2 regions of the Streptomyces sp. NPDC046465 genome follow, and region 1 is predicted to be linked to the other one. Evidence: predicted binding sites of a transcription regulator. Region 1 holds the regulator's gene; the other holds the start of a gene.
What was found. The regulator HrcA, encoded in region 1, represses chaperone genes, less so after heat shock. The targets are predictions, from matches to a motif close to TTNGCACTCNGNNNNNCNGAGTGCNAA.
Positions count from the first base shown of each region.

Region 2: the regulator HrcA is predicted to act here: its motif matches at 2,370-2,396, upstream of groES (co-chaperone GroES).

Region 1 covers NZ_JBEYZK010000001.1:509,273-513,687, reverse strand. The annotation lists gene ABZ953_RS02340 (DUF3097 domain-containing protein) at 1-447, opposite strand, end outside; gene ABZ953_RS02335 (MBL fold metallo-hydrolase) at 483-1,220, opposite strand; gene hrcA (heat-inducible transcriptional repressor HrcA) at 1,432-2,448, shown strand; gene dnaJ (molecular chaperone DnaJ) at 2,449-3,588, shown strand; gene ABZ953_RS02320 (nitronate monooxygenase) at 3,842-4,415, shown strand, end outside.
Region 2 covers NZ_JBEYZK010000002.1:343,317-347,731, reverse strand. The annotation lists gene ABZ953_RS04525 (class I SAM-dependent methyltransferase) at 1-823, opposite strand, end outside; gene ABZ953_RS04520 (polysaccharide deacetylase family protein) at 1,026-1,946, shown strand; gene groES (co-chaperone GroES) at 2,542-2,850, shown strand; gene groL (chaperonin GroEL) at 2,987-4,415, shown strand, end outside.

The sequences.
Region 1 (4,415 bases):
GTCGATGCCCTCCAGGTACTCGACGACGACGCCCTCGACGCGCAGGTCGTCGCCCCAGACCCGCTCCACGAGTTCGGCGTCGTGACGGCCCTCCACGTAGATGCGCCCCGCGCGGGCGACCCTGGCCCGCGCCCCGGGGACGGCCACCGAGCCGGACGCGGTGCGGGAGGGGCGCACCGGAGTACGCGCGCCGCCCGAGGGGCGTACGAGAGTGACCGTCCGGCCATCGAGGAGGAACCCGCTCGGCTCCATCGGGAAGACGCGGTGCTTGCCGAAGCGGTCCTCCAGGGTCACCGTCCGGCCCTGCGCCGTCTTCTCGCAGCGGATCACCGCCCCGCAGAAACCGGTGCTCAGCTCCTCGACCACGAGGCCGGCGTCCGCCGCCACCTCGGGCACGGGCTTCGGCTTCTTCCAAGGGGGCGTGAGATCGGCGGAGTACTGGCGCATTCTGCCGACGATAGGAAGAACGGGCCCGCTCTCGCCTACGACACGCCGAAACGGGCCGCCAGTGTGGCGCGCTGCGCACGGACAAATGCCGCATCCACCACCGCACCGTGCCCCGGCACGTACCGCGCGTCCTCACCGCCGAGCTCCAGGAGCCGGTCGAGCGCCGCCGGCCACCGCGCCGGCACCGCGTCCGGGCCCGCCTGCGGTGCGCCCGACTCCTCGACGAGGTCGCCGCAGAAGACGGTCTCCCGGCCGCCGTCGACGCCCGGCACCAGGACCACCAGGTCGTGCGCGGAGTGTCCGGGGCCGATGTTCGCGAGCAGCACCTGGAGACCGCCGCCCAGGTCGAGCGTCCACTCCCCGCACACCAGGTGGTGCGGGCGGACCAGGAGGTCGGCCGCCTCGGCCGCCGCGTCCGCGTCCAGGCCGTGCCGCACCGCGTCCGCGCGCAGCTCGTCGCGGCCCGTGGTGAGAACCGTCTCGATGCCCACCGCTCCGTACACCTCCACGCCCGCGAAGGCCGCCGCCCCGAGGACGTGGTCGAAGTGCGGGTGGGTGAGGGCGAGGTGGGTGACCCGGCGGGTGCCGCCGAGGATCCGGCGGGCCTGCGTCCGCAGGGCCGCGCCCTCGGCCAGGCTCGACCCGGCCTCGATCATGAGGGCCGCGTCGCTGCCGACGACGAGCCCCGCCGTGCAGTCCCAGCCGGGCAGGCGGCGCCGCCCCACGCGCGGCGCGAGCTGTTCCCAGCCCGCTGCTTCCCATGCCGGCGTCACATCCATACGGTCGACGCTATCCCACGGGCGGGGTCCGGCCCGGCGGTCCGGCGTCAGGCAGGACACAGGGGGGTCCGCCCTTGCCGGGCCCGTACCCGACGGCCGTACACTGACCTTCTGAAAGGCTGGCACTCCCGCACGGTGAGTGCCAGGCGGGGGCTCGGGGGACGATCGGGGCCCGTCGTGACGGAGACAGTTGGAGGTGTGCGCGATGCTCAATGAACGCAGGCTCGAAGTGCTGCGCGCCATCGTCCACGACTATGTCGGGACGGAGGAGCCCGTCGGCTCCAAGGCCCTGACCGAGCGGCACCGGCTCGGGGTCTCCCCGGCCACCGTGCGCAACGACATGGCGGCGCTGGAGGAGGAAGGGTTCATCGCCCAGCCCCACACCAGCGCGGGGCGCATCCCGACGGACAAGGGCTATCGGCTGTTCGTCGACAAGCTCGCGGGCGTCAAGCCGATGACGGCGCCCGAGCGCCGGGCCATCCAGAACTTCCTCGACGGCGCCGTGGACCTCGACGACGTGGTGGGGCGCACGGTCCGGCTGCTCGCGCAGCTGACGCGGCAGGTCGCCGTGGTGCAGTACCCGTCGCTCACGCGGTCGACGGTGCGGCACGTGGAGCTGCTCGCGCTGGCTCCCGCGCGGCTGATGCTCGTCCTGATCACCGACACCGGCCGGGTCGAGCAGCGCATGATCGACTGTCCCGCGCCGTTCGGCGAGACCGCGCTCGCGGACCTGCGGGCACGGCTGAACAGCCGGGTCGCGGGCCGTCGCTTCGCGGACGTGCCGCAACTGGTGCAGGACCTGCCGGAGGCCTTCGAGGCCGAGGACCGCGGCACCGTCTCGACGGTCCTCGCGACCCTCCTCGAAACTCTGGTCGAGGAGACCGAGGAGCGGCTGATGATCGGCGGAACCGCCAATCTCACCCGCTTCGGACATGACTTTCCCCTCACTATCCGGCCCGTCCTCGAAGCCCTTGAGGAGCAGGTCGTGCTCCTCAAGTTGCTTGGAGAGGTGCAGGATTCGGGCATGGCCGTACGGATCGGTCATGAGAACGCCCATGAGGGACTCAGCTCTACTTCCGTGGTCTCGGTCGGCTACGGTTCGGGCAGCGAGGCAGTTGCCAAGCTCGGCGTGGTCGGACCGACCCGCATGGACTATCCGGGAACGATGGGAGCAGTACGCGCAGTGGCACGTTACGTCGGACAGATCCTGGCGGAGTCGTAAGTGGCCACGGACTACTACGCCGTACTCGGCGTGCGCCGCGACGCTTCCCAGGACGAAATCAAGAAGGCCTTCCGGAGGCTTGCGCGAGAGCTTCACCCGGATGTGAATCCGGATCCGAAGACTCAGGAGCGCTTCAAGGAGATCAACGCCGCGTACGAGGTGTTGTCGGACCCGCAGAAGAAGCAGGTCTACGACCTCGGCGGCGACCCGCTGTCCCAGGCGGGCGGCGGCGGAGGCGCGGGTGGCTTCGGCGCCGGTGGCTTCGGCAACTTCTCCGACATCATGGACGCGTTCTTCGGGACGGCGTCGCAGCGCGGGCCGCGCTCGCGCACGCGTCGCGGCCAGGACGCCATGATCCGTCTGGAGATCGACCTCGAAGAGGCCGCCTTCGGGACCACCAAGGACCTCCAGGTCGACACCGCTGTGGTGTGTACGACCTGTAGCGGTGAGGGTGCCGCGCCGGGGACGTCCGCTCAGACGTGTGACATGTGCCGCGGTCGCGGTGAGGTGTCGCAGGTCACGCGGTCCTTCCTCGGTCAGGTCATGACCTCGCGGCCGTGCCCGCAGTGTCAGGGCTTCGGGACCGTCGTCCCGACGCCGTGCCCCGAGTGCGCCGGTGACGGCCGCATCCGGTCGCGGCGGACGCTCACCGTGAAGATCCCGGCCGGTGTCGACAACGGCACCCGGATCCAGCTCGCGGGCGAGGGCGAGGTCGGCCCCGGCGGCGGCCCCGCGGGCGATCTGTACGTGGAGATCCACGAGCTGCCGCACGAGGTCTTCCAGCGGCGCGGCGACGATCTGCACTGCACCGTCACCATTCCGATGACGGCGGCCGCGCTCGGCACGCAGGTGCCGTTGAAGACGCTCGACGGCATGGAGGAGATCGACATCCGGCCGGGCACGCAGTCCGGCCAGTCGGTGCCGCTGCACGGCCGTGGCATCACGCACCTGCGCGGCGGCGGTCGCGGAGACCTCATCGTGCACGTCGAGGTCCTCACCCCGACGAAGCTCGATCCCGAGCAGGAGCGGGTGCTGCGGGAGCTGGCGCAGATGCGGGGTGAGGAGCGGCCCACGGGGCAGTTCCAGCCGGGGCAGCAGGGGCTTTTCTCTCGCCTGAAGGATGCGTTCAACGGGCGGTAGCGCCTGGAGCGGTGTCTTCGTTCTGGTCCCCCTTCGGTGCGGGTTGTCCCCGTGCCGGGGGGGCTTTGCGTTTGCTCCCTCCTGCGGGTCGTGGGGGCTGGCCGCGCAGTTCCCCGCGCCCCTGAAGGGCCGCTGCGCGGCCCCCTTAGGGGCGCGGGGAACTGCGCGAGCAACCCCCACGACCCGCACTGGTCGGCGGGCGTAACGCCGGGTGCGGTTCGGGGCCGTGTGAGGGGCGTGGCACGATGCGTGCATGTCCTCCGCACTGACCGATCTCTGCCGCCATCCGATCGTGCAGGCCCCCATGGCGGGCGGTGCCTCCGGCCCGCAGTTGGCCGCGACTGTCGCCGAAGCCGGTGGGCTCGGGTTTCTCGCCGCCGGGTACAAGACCGCCGACGGGATGTACCAGGAGATCAAACAGGTGCGGGGGCTGACCTCGCGCCCCTTCGGCGTCAATCTCTTCATGCCGCAGCCCGACTCCGCCGACCCCGCGGCCATCGAGGTCTACCGCAATCAGCTCGCGGGCGAGGCGACCTGGTACGAGACGCAGCTCGGCGACCCGGACAGCGGGCGTGACGACGGGTATGACGCCAAGCTCGCGATCCTGCTCGACGACCCCGTGCCGCTCGTCTCCTTCACCTTCGGCTGCCCCACGCGCGACGTCCTCGACGCCTTCGCGCGCGTCAGTACCATGACCGTCGTCACCGTCACCACGGCCGAAGAGGCCCAGGCCGCGCAGTGGGCCGGTGCCGACGCGGTGTGTGTGCAGGGCATCGAGGCGGGGGGCCATCAGGGCACCCACCGGGACAACCCCGAGACCGACGCCG
Region 2 (4,415 bases), on a different contig from region 1:
CGACCAGATGCGCGCGGATGACGGCGCCATCCGGCTCGTACAGATAGCGCCCGACGGGACGCACGTCGGGGTCGGGCAGCATCGCGTCGATCGAGGACCACAGGGAGGCGGCGCCGGGCAGCAGCGTCGCGCGGTGCGAGGAGGGCGCGTCCGTGCCGAACCACAGCACGGCCTCCTTCACGTCCCCGCCGTCCGAGATCCACTCGGCCCCCGCCTCGGCCGGGATCGCCTCGTGCGGGATGCCGGGAGCGATCTTCAGCGCGGCGCGCGGCGCCTTCAGTGCCGTCTCGACCGCCCACGACAGGGGCGGGGAGTAGGACTCCGGGTCGAAGATGCGGCCGCGCTTGGAGGAGCGGCGCGCCGGGTCCACGAACACCGCGTCGTACGCCGACGTGTCGACCTCGGTGACATCGGCCTCGCGGAGCTCGATGAGCCCGGCGAGCCCCAGGGCCTCCGCGTTGGCGCGGGCGACCGCGCAGGTCAGCGGCGAGCGGTCGACGGCGAGCACGGAGATCCCGGCCCGCGCGAGGGCGATCGCGTCGCCGCCGATGCCGCAGCACAGGTCGGCGAGCGAGCGGACCCCGAGGGCCTTGAAGCGCTCGGCGCGGTGGGTGGCGACGGAGGAGCGGGTGGCCTGCTCGACGCCGTCCGGCGTGAAGAACATCCGGGCCGCGTCCTCGGCGCCGAACTTCGGCACGGCCCGTTGGCGCAGCCGGGCCTGCGCGAGGGCGGCGGAGACCAGAAGCGCCGGGTGCGTGCGGCGCAGCCGGGTGGCGGCGGCGAGCTCCTGTGCGGGCTCGATGTCCCGCACCTCGTCGAGCAGGGCCCGGCCCTCGGCGGTACGGAGGGCGGCGAAGGCGGCGAGGGGGTCGCCGAGGTCGGTCGCGTGGCCGCTCGGCGTGTTCGGGTCGCTCGGCGTGTTCGGGTCGTTCACCTGCCCCATTGTGGGCCAGTCGGTGGACGGTGCGCGGCCGGTGGCGGTGTCGGGGCCGCGACACGACCTTGAGCTGCGAGGATCCGGCTCCATGCAACTAGTACGACAAAACGTAAAATACGCCAGAAGACGGAACAACCGGGTGCATGCCGCAGTCGCCGTCCTGGCCGCCTCCGCCATCGCCTCGGGCTGCGCCTCCGCGGGCGACTCCGCGAACCCCGCCCATGGTCAGCAGCCGCTCAACGCCCCGCCCGCCCGCGCCCTCGACTCCTACGCCCAGAAGCTCGGCGCGATCCAGGCCGCGCGGGCCGCGGCGGCCAAGCGCTGGGGCCTGGCGAAGACCCCGCTCGCCGCGCCCCCGCCGCCCAGGACCAAGCCGCGGATCACCACCCGCAAGGGCTTCGACGTCAAGGGCCAGTCGAGCCTGCCGCCGGTCTTCACGACGATCCCCACCAAGAAGAAGGTCGTCTTCCTGACCATCGACGACGGCGCCGAGAAGGACCCGGCACTGCTGAGGATGATGGGCGAACTGCACCTGCCGTACACCGCGTTCCTCAGCGACTACCTGGTCAAGGAGGACTACGGCTACTTCAAGAAGATGCAGGACCGCGGCGTCACCCTGAACAACCACACCCTCCACCACCGCTACCTGCCCGGCCTGTCGTACGAGGGCCAGCGCCGCGAGATCTGCGGCATGCAGGACGTGATCACGAAGCACTACGGCAAGCGCCCCGAACTCTTCCGCCCGCCGTACGGCAACTACAACCGTGACACCCTGCGCGCCGCCAAGTCCTGTGGCGTCAAGGCGGTCCCGCTGTGGGCGTCGGAGGCCTTCGCCGACCACATGGAGTGGCGCGAGTGGGACCGCGACCTGCACCCCGGCGACATCATCCTCACGCACTTCCGTGGCCGTGAGGACTGGAAGGGCACCATGCCCGACATGGTCCGCAAGGTCATGAAGACGGTCACGGACAAGGGTTACGCGGTGGCCAGACTGGAGGACTACCTGTGACCCCCCGGGCGCGAGCGCGCCGCCGCCTCCTCGCCGGGGCCCTGCTGTGCGGAGTACTCGCGCCCGCACTGCTCGCAGGCTGCGCGGAATCGGTGGACCCGATCGAACGCCTGGGCAGAAAGGCAACGCAAAAACTCCCCCCACGCAAACCGGGCACGACCTCCCACCCAGCCCCGAAGCCAGGCTCAGAGCCGTCCGCCCCCCGCTGTGGGCAGGCGTTCCGCTGGGGGTCCCCCCAGGCCCTTGAGGCACTGGGGGAGGAACGGGTGGGCACAGCCCCCGGTGCCGAGCAACGTGAATCAGGGCATCCACAAATCGCAGGTGGGGAACCCGAAGGCCCAGAGAACCGTTGCCCCGACAGGGAAAACTCACCGCCAGCCCCGGCACGGAGCACCCCCATCCGCTAAAGCCCGACGCAGTCGACTGGCACTCCGCTTGACCGAGTGCTAATCCCCGTCCTAGTCTCACTTCTGGCACTCCCCACTGGAGAGTGCCAATAGCGACGGGCAGGTCCGGCACCCGCGACGACGGATCCACCTGGTCGCCACACTCAGACTCTTAACCCCGTGAGATCTCCGAAGGGGGAGACCGGATCGTGACGACCACCAGCTCCAAGGTTGCCATCAAGCCGCTCGAGGACCGCATTGTGGTCCAGCCGCTCGACGCCGAGCAGACCACGGCCTCCGGCCTGGTCATTCCGGACACCGCGAAGGAGAAGCCCCAGGAGGGCGCTGTCCTCGCCGTGGGCCCGGGGCGCTTCGAGAACGGCGAGCGCCTTCCGCTCGACGTGAAGGTCGGCGATGTCGTGCTGTACAGCAAGTACGGCGGCACCGAGGTGAAGTACAACGGCGACGAGTACCTCGTCCTCTCGGCTCGCGACGTGCTCGCGATCGTCGAGAAGTAGTTCACCGCTACACCTGCTTCACCTGCTTCACCAGCAGATTTGCTTTTGAGCTGCGCCCCTGGTCACCCCGCTGATTGCCGGGCGGCGAGGGGCGCAGTTCGTTCACCCGAGTTTTCGAGAGGGCTGAATCGCTCCCATGGCGAAGATCCTGAAGTTCGACGAGGACGCCCGTCGCGCCCTTGAGCGCGGCGTCAACAAGCTTGCCGACACGGTCAAGGTGACGATCGGCCCCCGCGGCCGCAACGTCGTCATCGACAAGAAGTTCGGCGCGCCGACCATCACCAACGACGGCGTCACCATCGCCCGTGAGGTCGAGGTCGACGACCCGTACGAGAACCTCGGCGCCCAGCTGGTGAAGGAGGTGGCGACCAAGACCAACGACATCGCTGGTGACGGCACCACCACCGCCACCGTGCTCGCCCAGGCCCTGGTCAAGGAAGGCCTGCGCAACGTCGCCGCCGGCGCCTCCCCGGCCGCCCTGAAGAAGGGCATCGACGCCGCCGTCGCGGCCGTCTCGCAGGAGCTCCTCGCCACCGCCCGGCCGATCGACGACAAGGCCGACATCGCGGCCGTCGCCGGTCTGTCCGCCCAGGACCCGCAGGTCGGCGAGCTCATCGCCGAGGCGATGGACAAGGTCGGCAAGGACGGTGTCATCACCGTCGAGGAGTCCAACACCTTCGGCCTTGAGCTCGACTTCACCGAGGGCATGGCCTTCGACAAGGGCTACCTGTCGCCGTACATGGTGTCCGACCAGGAGCGTATGGAGGCCGTCCTCGACGACCCGTACATCCTGATCCACCAGGGCAAGATCTCCTCCATCCAGGACCTCCTGCCGCTGCTCGAGAAGGTCATCCAGGCCAACGCCTCGAAGCCGCTCCTGATCATCGCCGAGGACGTCGAGGGCGAGGCCCTGTCGACCCTGGTCGTGAACAAGATCCGCGGCACCTTCAACGCCGTCGCGGTGAAGGCCCCCGGCTTCGGCGACCGCCGCAAGGCCATGCTCGGTGACATCGCCACCCTCACGGGCGGCACCGTCATCGCGGAAGAGGTCGGCCTCAAGATCGACCAGGTCGGTCTCGACGTGCTCGGCACCGCCCGCCGTGTCACCATCACCAAGGACGACACGACGATCGTCGACGGCGGCGGCAACAAGGCCGACGTCGAGGGCCGCGTCAACCAGATCAAGGCCGAGATCGACGCCACGGACTCCGACTGGGACCGCGAGAAGCTCCAGGAGCGCCTCGCGAAGCTGGCCGGCGGCGTGTGCGTCATCAAGGTCGGCGCCGCCACCGAGGTGGAGCTGAAGGAGAAGAAGCACCGTCTGGAGGACGCCATCTCCGCGACCCGCGCCGCGGTCGAGGAGGGCATCGTCTCCGGTGGTGGCTCCGCCCTGGTGCACGCCGCCAAGGTGCTCGGCGACTCGCTCGGCAAGGAAGGCGACGAGGCCACCGGTGTCGCCGTCGTCCGCCGCGCCGCCGTCGAGCCGCTGCGCTGGATCGCCGAGAACGCCGGCCTCGAGGGCTACGTCATCACCTCGAAGGTCGCCGAGCTCGACAAGGGCTTCG